One region of the Pseudomonas sp. S2_B10 genome, then DNA from elsewhere that is predicted to be linked to it. Evidence: riboswitches for the same ligand, from Rfam matches in the RefSeq annotation. Region 1 holds a riboswitch; each other region holds the start of a gene.
What was found. A riboswitch is a leader RNA that binds a small molecule or an ion and turns the genes downstream of it on or off. The one in region 1 is predicted to bind cobalamin.

Region 1 (3,270 bases):
GGTCACCGCGCCGGCAAAAGCACCGACCGACAATGAAATCGCCCCGGCACCGACGCCGAGCAGGGCGACCATCACCGCGCCGGTCGAGGCACCCGCGGAAATCCCCAGCAGATACGGATCGGCCAACGGATTGCGCAGCAGCGACTGCAGGATTACGCCACAGGTCGCCAGACCGGCGCCGCAGGCCGCCGCGACCAGCGCGCGGGTCAGGCGATAGTTCCAGACGATACCTTCGTCGATCGGGTCGAGCACATAACCGGCGCCCCACAGCTTGTTCGCCAGCACCTGCAACACCACGCTCGGCTCGATCGAAGTCTCACCAATGGCCACGCCGCCAATCAGCGCGACCGACAGCGTCAACAGCACCAGCAGCAAACGGATCAGGCGTCTGCTCATTGCGACAGGTCGTAGCCGTTGATGGCGCTGGCCAGTTGTTCGAGGCCGTCGAAGGTGCGCAGGCTGGCCTGCATGGCCATGGCGTCTAGGATGATGATGCGGTTGTGCTTGACCGCATCCATGTTGCGCGTCACCGGATCACTGCGCAGGAAGGCGAGTTTCTTCTGATAGTCGTCCGCCGGGAAACGTCGACGATCCATGCGCGCGATCACCAGAAATGTCGGGTTGGCCTTGGCGATGGTTTCCCAGCCGACGGTTGGCCATTCTTCATCCGACTCGACGACGTTGCGCACGCCGAGGGTGCTGAGCATGAAATCGGGCACACCTTTGTGCCCGGCCACGAAAGGCTCGATGTCCATCTCGGCGCTGGAGAACCACACCAGGGCGCTGACGTCTTTGCGCTGCTGCTTTTTCGCGGTGGCGATCGACTGCGCGAGGCTGGCTTTGAGCTGCTCATTGAGCTGCTCGCCACGCGCCTGCACATCGAAAATCGCCGCCAGTTGGCTCACGCTTTTGTAGATGCTGTCGATGCGAAACGGCGCCAGCCGCGTGCCGTCCGAACCCACGAGGTTGTCCTTGGCTTCGCAATCGGAGGGCAGCAGATAGGTCGGAATCTTCAGTTCATGAAACTGCTCGCGGGTGCCGACCGCGCCTTGCGGGCCGACCATCCATTCCAGCTCGACGGCAACCAGCTCCGGGCGTTTGGCGATCACCGCTTCGAAACTCGGCTCGTTGTCGGCGAGGCGCTCGATCCTGTCGTTCTGTGCTTTGTATGTGCCCAGCACATCGTTGAACCACAGCGAAGTGCCGACGACTTTGTCGCCCAGACCCAAGGCGTAGAGCATTTCGGTGCCGGCCTGGCCGATAGTCACCGTGCGCGCAGGTGCGTGTTGAAAGGTCAGGCTGCTGCCACAATTTTCGACGGTCAGCGGATACGCAGTCGGCGCCGCTTGCGCCAGGGCGCAAAGGCTCAGAGCGGTGAGCAGGGTGGCAACGCGGGGCAGCAGCATGGGGCAGTCTCCAAGGGAACCGTACGGGAGCGGGCGGGTACGGTTTGGAAACACACCTCGGGCGCGGTCGTGGAAACTGCGCAAGGCCGGCACGGGGAAAATGCGCACGGCACGATGTCCTTCCCGGACACCCCGCCGGTTGGTCAGTCACTGTGCCGGCAGGTCTCCTGACTGATGCGTCATCGCCACGCTCCGGCCTTCCCGGGATTCACCCAGTGGCAGTCGAGGAGCAGGCTCGGCACCTACAGTTGCGGGGGCAGTTCCGATTGATGCGTGGAGCACCTCGGATTCCCTATTAATTCCGTGTGGAAACCGGCGCGGGCATGGTAGTCGATCAGGCCGCTGATGGGGAGCCGAATCTGCTTTGGTAGGAGCTGCCGAAGGCTGCGATCTTTTGATCTGGTCTTTAACGGGCAAGATCAAAAGATCGCAGCCTTCGGCAGCTCCTACACGGGTGCGTGTTTGCGTGGCGGAGCGTTTGCAATCCGAGGGTAAGCTTGGCTAATATACGTTCCATATACACATCGTATCGGATTCATATATGGGCATCGTAAAAATCTCAGAGGACATGCACGAGAACCTGCGTATCTCCAGCAACGCCCTCAGCCGCTCGATCAACGCGCAGGCCGAGCACTGGATGCGCATCGGCATGCTCGCCGAGCTGCATCCCAACCTCGACCACAGCGCCATTTGCCGCCTGCTGATCCGCGCCGAACAGAATGGTGGGCTGGATCTGCAACAACTGACTCAGGAAGCCGTCAGCGCATGAGAAACCAGATCAAGATCAACACCCCGGCCGACATCGAAAAATCCCGCGCCGCCGGCAAACTCGCCGCCGAAGTGCTGGCAATGCTGGTGCCGCATGTGAAGGCCGGTGTGACCACCGATGAGCTGGACCGGCTGTGCAACGATTACATCGTCAATGTGCAGAAGGCGGTGCCAGCCAATGTCGGTTATCACGGCTTCCCGAAAACCGTCTGTGCGTCGGTCAACGATGTGGTGTGCCACGGGATTCCATCGGGTACGCCATTGAAAGACGGCGACATCGTCAACCTCGACATCGCGGTGATCAAGGACGGCTGGTTCGGCGATACCAGTCGCATGTATGTGGTGGGCGAGGCGACTCCCGAAGCGCAGCACCTGATCAAGACCACCTACGAAGCCATGTGCGCGGGCATCCGTGCAGTGAAACCCGGCGCAACACTGGGCGATATCGGCCACGCGATCCAGAGCCTGGCGGAGGCGGAGGGCTTCAGCGTGGTACGCGAATACTGCGGCCACGGCATCGGCAAGGTCTATCACGACGAACCGCAGATCCTGCATTACGGCTTTCCCAATCAAGGGCTGAAGCTCAAGGCCGGAATGATTTTCACCGTGGAACCGATGCTCAACGCCGGCAAACGCCATGTGAAGAACATGCCGGATGGCTGGACCGTATTGACCAAGGACGGCTCGTTGTCGGCGCAGTGGGAGCATATGGTCGCGGTGACGGAGAGCGGGTTTGAAGTGCTGACGGCGTGGCCGGATGAGATTGAAGGGTACCGGGCCATTGGCTAATACCGTGTCGCCTGCTTGCCCTCACCCTAGCCCTCTCCCAATGGGAGAGGTGACTGACCGAGGTGTTGTTGCGAGATACGCCGACGTGCGATACCGAGTCGAACTTACATTTTGAACAGCATGAAGATCGGCTCCCTTTCCCCCTCGCCCCCCGTGGGGGAGAGGGCTGGGGTGAGGGGGTAGATCCAACTGACTCAGCGCAATCAGTGAGCCCCGGCAGCCTTGTTCAAGGCGCTCTCGGTCCACTCGGTATAAACACAAGCATCCGCCGTCGCCCAGCGCACCCGTACCGGATCGCCGGCCTTGA
Region 2 (3,270 bases), 1.6 Mb from region 1:
GCCGGCCTCACTGTCTGGCGCAAACAATGCCGCAATCGCAGTCGGATTCGATGGGAAATAAAAGTGCACGTACGACGCCGTCATCCGCCCCTCGCGATAAACCGCCTCAGCGCCGCGCCCGCCATTGGGGCTCAGCCCACGGGCAATCGGCGTCAGCTCTGTGGTGGTCAGGGAATGATGATAGGTATGCCCACGCAACTCCCCTTCCGGCAATTCAACCGCCTGCAACGCCAGCGCCGCCAGACGCTTCTGCATCACCGCCTCGCCCTTGAGCAAACCGACCAGCTCAGCACGGGTGCCTTCCACGTCGGTCAGCGAATCAAGCAGGTAAAGCATGCCGCCACACTCGGCGAGCAAGGGCTTGCCCGCCGTATGGTGCGCGCGGATCGCCGCCAGCATCGAGGCGTTTTGCGCCAGCGCGACGTGATGCAACTCTGGATAGCCGCCCGGCAGATACAGGCTGTCCGCCTCGGGCAATTGCGTGTCGCGGATCGGCGAGAAGAAGCGCAATTCGGCGCCCATCGCCCGCAGCAGATCGAGACTGGCGCCATAGGTGAAGGCAAAGGCTTCATCGCGGGCAACGGCGATGCGCACACCTTTTAATAGAGGCTCGGCGGCGATGACGTCAGGCGCGGCGAATTCAACGGCCGGTGGCAGCGCGACCTCGCAACTGCTGGCCAGCGCATCGGCGGCCGCGTCGAGGCGCAGATCCAGATCATTCAATTCGCTGGCCTGAACCAGGCCGAGGTGGCGGCTCGGCAATTCGATACCGGTTTCGCGGGACAGCGCACCGTACCAGCGCAGACCTTCGGTGAGGCTGCCTTCGAGTAATTGCGCATGGCGCAAGGTGCCGACGCGGTTGGCCAGCACGCCAGCGAACGGCAAGTCCGGCTGATACTTGGCCAGGCCCAGCGCCAAGGCGCCAAAGGTCTGCGCCATGGCGGTGCCGTCGATCACGCCGAGCACCGGCACACCGAAGTGGCGCGCCAGATCAGCGCTGGATGGCGTGCCGTCGAACAGGCCCATCACGCCCTCGATCAGAATCAGGTCAGCCTCGGCGGCGGCTTCCCACAACAGCCGGCGACTTTCCTGCTCGCCGACCATCCACATGTCCAGTTGATACACCGGCGCACCGCTGGCGCGCTCGAGGATCATCGGATCGAGAAAGTCCGGGCCGCATTTGAATACGCGCACCTTGCGCCCCTGATTGCGATGCAAACGGGCGAGTGCGGCGGTGACGGTGGTCTTGCCCTGACCGGAGGCCGGCGCGGCGATCAACACCGCCGGGCAGTGACGTGGTTGCTTCAAAGTTCGACGCCTTTCTGCGCTTTGATCCCGGCCTGAAAGGCGTGCTTGAGCATGCCCATCTCGGTAACCGTGTCGCCCATCTCGATCATTTCCGGCTTGGCGCCGCGACCGGTGACCACCACGTGCTGCATCGGCGGGCGCGCTTGCAAATCGCTGAGCACCTGATCGAGATCGAGGTAGCCGTGCTTGAGGGCGATGTTCAATTCATCGAGCACCACCAGACCGATCGAAGGGTCGCGCAACAATTCACGCGAGACTTCCCAAGCGGCGGTCGCAGCGGCGATGTCGCGCTGACGATCCTGGGTTTCCCAGGTGAAGCCTTCGCCCATGACGTGGAAACGCACCTGCTCGGGGAAGCGGCGGAAAAACAATTCTTCGCCGGTGCTGTTGCGGCCCTTGATGAACTGCACAACGCCGCACTGCATGCCGTGGCCCATCGCGCGGGCGAGCATGCCGAACGCCGAGCTGCTCTTGCCTTTGCCATTGCCGCTCAGCACCAGCACCAGGCCACATTCGTCGGGCGAGTTGGCGATGCGTTCGTCGATCACGGCCTTCTTGCGCTGCATGCGCGCCAGATGGCGTTCGTCACGCTCGGGGGAATCAGTCATGGGGGGAGCTCTCCGTTGAGGCTGGATAACGGCGGGCAGGCACAAGAATAGACGGCAAAAAGCCTGGCATCGCCCACCGTGATGCCGCTGAGATGGATCAGGCCGGTCTCCGGGCTCATGAGCGGCGTTTCGCCGGACTGCGCGCCTTCCCGCTTCTTTCGAGGCAGTGGCTCAAGGCGCAGTTTTCACTCATTTACCGTTGCGGGGGCAGCGCCGGGATCGTCGTGGCTTCGCTTGAAGACCACCCTCACCGGCTTCCCTGTTTCACTCTGTCGACGCGGGGCCACAGAGCACCTGAAACAAGCGGCGAAGGTTAGAGGGTTGGGGGTGGAGCGTCAATTGAAGAGGCGCTTTGCGCGCGAATAACTGCCGCTGATCCATTGTGCAGCGGCAATCTTGTGCCAGACTGCGACAAGTGATATCAAAGAGCCATGCTTTTTTCGAAAGCCCACTACAACAATAAGGATGACGACGATGCAAGGCATGATCATCAGCAACCCGCGCCTGGAATTCCTGCGCCCGTTGCTGGAACGCTGGTTTGACTGTATCGATCGCTACAACACCGTACGCGGCGACAACGACACGCCATATTGGCACGACGAGAAAGCCAATCTCGGCCTGCTCGCGGCAGCGGCGTGGATGGCTGAAATGGTCACGCTGAACGACACGGCCACGCGCAAACAGAACGAAGAAGGCGAACGCAATGCTCGCGCCGACCTGCTGATTGCCGGCGCCGAAGACCGCGCGTTCATTCAGGCCACGCAACGTTGGCCACGGGTCAACAATCTCAACCTGACCCAGGCACTGCTCGACATCACCGTTGATGCCAAGCGCATCAGCTACGCCAGCGATCTCAAGCTCGGCTGCCTCTTTGTTGCTCCGCAAAAACCTCAGCACAGCGCCAGCCCCGAAGAATTGCAGGACATGGTCGACGACCTGCAAAAGGAACACACCTGCGCCGTGGCCTGGTATTTCCCCTACGCCTATCGCAAATTGCACAGCGACGCGGGCAACTATCATCCGGGCATCGCCATGCTGTTCAAGGAAGCCCGCGGTTGAGCAGTTGAACCATCGGGCCTGCGCCCTCCTCTATGTTTAGGAATGCATTCATAGGGAAGATCAGCAATGCGCAAGGCCCAACTCGCTCTTATCATCGCCGTCGCTGGCGGGCTCGCCGCCTGCGGTGAAACCTCCAGCCTGCAAGTCTCCGACGGCACCGGCCCGTCACCGAAACTGCCCGAACCGAACAAGACGCTGATCCCGACAGTCAACATCGCCCCGGCGGTGGGCTGGCCGGAAGGCGCGAAACCGACCGCAGCGGCCGGCACCCAGGTCGCCGCGTTTGCCGAAGGCC
Region 3 (3,270 bases), 810 kb from region 1:
CAGCGGATTGAGTCCGGCTGCCTGCAAACGCTGACAGAACACATCGATGAACGCCGTGTTCGCCGCCTGCAAATGCGAGCGATAAAACAACAGCGCCGCCACCGGTTGACCGGGCAGCCATTCGGCTTGCCAGTCGCTCAGGGCAGCGCTGTTTTTCTGTGGGTGATAAATCGCCGTGCGCGGCAGGGTTTGCGGCTCGCTCCACGGGTAATCGCGGGCGAACCATTGGTTGCCCAGGCAACGGAAGAAATCCAGCGCGTTACCCATGCCGCCCTGACGCAGGAATTGCCAGAGTCGATCGCGCACGTCGGCGCTGACCGTGCTCAAGTCGCTGAGCTCGGGGTCCGGGCGGTCATCGCCGGGCACCAGAATCAGTTGCACGCCGCGTTCGGACAACTCGACCAGCCGCTCGACGCCGTAGCGCCAATAGGCGATGCCGCCGTGCAGCGAAATCAGAATGACCTTGGCGTGGCGCAGCACTTCGTCGACATACAGATCGACCGAGGCATGATTCTGCACCTGCATCGGGTTGGCCAGACGCAGGCTCGGATAGTCATCGGGCAGTTGCTGCGCAGCCTCGGCGAGCAGCGCCAGGCTGGAATCGCCGCTGCACAGGATCACCAACTCGGCGGGGGTTTGTCCGAGATCGGCAATGTTGTCATCCGAGACGAATCCGCCGGGCTGGGTCCTGAGCAGGTGCATGACTTAAACGCTGAGCGCAGCGCGCAACTGCGCTTCGAGTTGTGCCGCATCAAGCTCCTGACCGATCAGCACCAGACGCGTGACGCGCGCTTCTTCGGCGCCCCACTGACGGTCGAAATGCTTATCGAAACGCGTGCCCACGCCCTGGATCAACAGGCGCATCGGCTTGTGCGGAATCGCCGCGAAGCCTTTTACCCGCAGGATGCCGTGCTGCACCACCAGTTGCGTCAGCGCATCGAGCAGCAGGCTCTCGTCAGCTTGCGGCAGTTCGATTGAGATCGAATCGAAGGCGTCGTGATCGTGATCGTCGTCATCACCGTCATGGTGGTGATCGTGGTGACTGTGGCGGCTGTCGATGTGCTCCTCGGAGCCGGCACCGAGACCGATCAGCACGTCGAGCGGCAGGCGGCCGTTGCTGGCTTCGATGATTTTTACCGCTGGCGGCAGCTCTTCGGCGACTTCAGCGCGCACCCGAGCCAGATCTTCCGCGCTGGTCTGGTCGGCTTTGTTGAGGATGACCAGGTCAGCACTGGCCAGTTGATCAGCGAACAATTCGTGCAGCGGCGACTCGTGATCAAGGTTCGGATCGAGTTTGCGCTGGGCATCGACCTGATCCGGGAACGCTGCGAAGGTGCCAGCAGCGACGGCCGGGCTGTCGACCACGGTGATCACCGCGTCAACGGTGCAGGCGCTACGGATTTCCGGCCACTGGAAGGCTTGCACCAGCGGTTTTGGCAGGGCCAGGCCCGAGGTTTCAATAAGGATGTGGTCGAGATCGCCGCGACGGGCAACCAGTTCGCGCATTACCGGGAAGAATTCTTCCTGCACGGTGCAGCACAGGCAGCCGTTGGCCAGCTCATAAACGCGGCCGGTGGCCTCTTCTTCGGTGCAGCCGATGGTGCATTGCTTGAGGATTTCACCGTCGATGCCCAACTCGCCAAACTCATTGACGATCACCGCGATGCGCCGGCCCTGAGCGTTGTCAAGCATGTGCCGCAGCAGCGTGGTTTTGCCCGAACCGAGGAAACCGGTGACGATGGTGACGGGGAGTTTGGCCAGTGTTTTCATCGGTATGCCCTTTGGCAAGCGGCGGGCATACGGGACGAGAACCGGCAGCGCGCGTGCACGCCGGAAGCATTCGCCACCGGATCACCCCGCCCGGTTGTAGTGAGAATCTGTGACGAGGCAGGTCTCCTGGCTGACGGCGTTCAGGCGTTGGGCCTGGCGTCCATTGCGCCTTCCCGCTGGCTCATCGGTTGAGCTGGCAGTGGCGTGGCAACGAACATCACCGTTCACAGTTGCGGGGGCAGCCGCGGCTTTGACCGCGTTCCCTTCTTAGCTTCGGCGAGTGCCGAAGAACCTCGAAAGCGCAAGGCTACGCATGGGTCCGTCGTGGGTCAATGGTCGGTGAGTCTGAAACTGGGGGTATATCCGTTGCTGCGGTAACGGCTTCTTATGGTTTCGCTCTTACAGCGAGTCCCTTTTTCAAACGCCAAAAAGGAACCAAAAGGCTTTGCCCCGGCGTACGGCCCGCTCGCTGGGGCTCGGGGTACCTTCGTTACGGGACCGATCCGGGCGCAGCGGCTACGGTTTGCTTCGCTGCACCTCCTTCCGCTGTGTACGACTGCGTCGTACGGTCGCTGCGCTCCCACCCCCGGATCGATCCCGTAACGAAGCCTGCCGAAGGGGCAAAAGATCAAAAGCCAGAGCAAAAGCAAAGGCAAAGGCAAAAGCAAAAGATCGCAGCCTTCGGCAGCTCCTACAGTTGGATCGCGCACCAGCTCAAGAACAGGTCGGCTGTCAGGCCGCCTTCGCGAGCAGGCTCGCTCCCACAAAAGCAAAAGTAAAGCAGCGCAGCCGCCCCACTCAACAATGAGCGTTAGCTCGAGTGCTCTTGATCTTGATCCACCGGCGACGTCGCAAGGCTGAGTGGAGGGATTGATCCGGGCGTGGGAGCGCAGCGACCGTACGACGCAGTCGTACACAGCGAGTGTAGGTGCAGCGAAGCAAACCGGAGCCGCTGCGCCCGGATCAGTCCCGGAGCGAAGGAACCCGAGCCTGCGAGGGCCGAACGTAGGAGCAAGCCTTTTTGGGTACTTTTTCGGCGTTTGGAAAAAGTGCCTCGCCGTAAGGGCGAAACCGTAATCAGCAACACCCGCAGCAACGGATATACACACAAAAACATCAGAAAAATACCCCCACTGCAGTACCGAAAACTCCCGGAAATTGACTAAAAACCCAAACCCATGTTCTCCTGCACACCTTGTTACGGGTGCCCCTCACAGGGTGAAACGGGAAACCGGTGAATCATGTGCTTTACTCAAAGCCATGTCAGTCCGGTGCTGCCCCCGCAACGGTAAGCGAGCGAAGCGTCAGATCCACTGTGCCCCGGCATGGGAAGGTGATGCTTGCAGGTCGGCGACCAGCCAACCCCTCGCGAGCCCGGAGACCGGCCCGCAACACCCAGCACGCGCAAGCGCCGCTGAACACAAACAAACCCGCGGTGGGCGGGCGCTGTTCGAAATCCCTGCGTGCCCGGCCCGCAGGGATTTTCATGCGCTCTGTTTA

Region 2: it holds a riboswitch for cobalamin, as region 1 does, so the genes downstream of both, cobO (cob(I)yrinic acid a,c-diamide adenosyltransferase) here and AB4O45_RS01740 (ABC transporter substrate-binding protein) in region 1, are expected to answer to the same signal.
Region 3: it holds a riboswitch for cobalamin, as region 1 does, so the genes downstream of both, cobW (cobalamin biosynthesis protein CobW) here and AB4O45_RS01740 (ABC transporter substrate-binding protein) in region 1, are expected to answer to the same signal.

Annotation. Positions count from the first base shown of each region.
Region 1 covers NZ_CP162768.1:425,029-428,298, reverse strand. The annotation lists gene AB4O45_RS01745 (FecCD family ABC transporter permease) at 1-396, opposite strand, end outside; gene AB4O45_RS01740 (ABC transporter substrate-binding protein) at 393-1,406, opposite strand; cobalamin riboswitch at 1,547-1,738, opposite strand; gene AB4O45_RS01735 (ParD-like family protein) at 1,948-2,175, shown strand; gene map (type I methionyl aminopeptidase) at 2,172-2,963, shown strand; gene AB4O45_RS01725 (ABC transporter ATP-binding protein) at 3,167-3,270, opposite strand, start outside.
Region 2 covers NZ_CP162768.1:4,772,526-4,775,795, reverse strand. The annotation lists gene AB4O45_RS21370 (cobyrinate a,c-diamide synthase) at 1-1,308, opposite strand, end outside; gene cobO (cob(I)yrinic acid a,c-diamide adenosyltransferase) at 1,305-1,916, opposite strand; cobalamin riboswitch at 2,000-2,229, opposite strand; gene AB4O45_RS21360 (hypothetical protein) at 2,391-2,975, shown strand; gene AB4O45_RS21355 (PQQ-dependent sugar dehydrogenase) at 3,042-3,270, shown strand, end outside.
Region 3 covers NZ_CP162768.1:5,589,327-5,592,596, reverse strand. The annotation lists gene cobN (cobaltochelatase subunit CobN) at 1-702, opposite strand, end outside; gene cobW (cobalamin biosynthesis protein CobW) at 706-1,770, opposite strand; cobalamin riboswitch at 1,870-2,081, opposite strand; cobalamin riboswitch at 2,956-3,174, shown strand.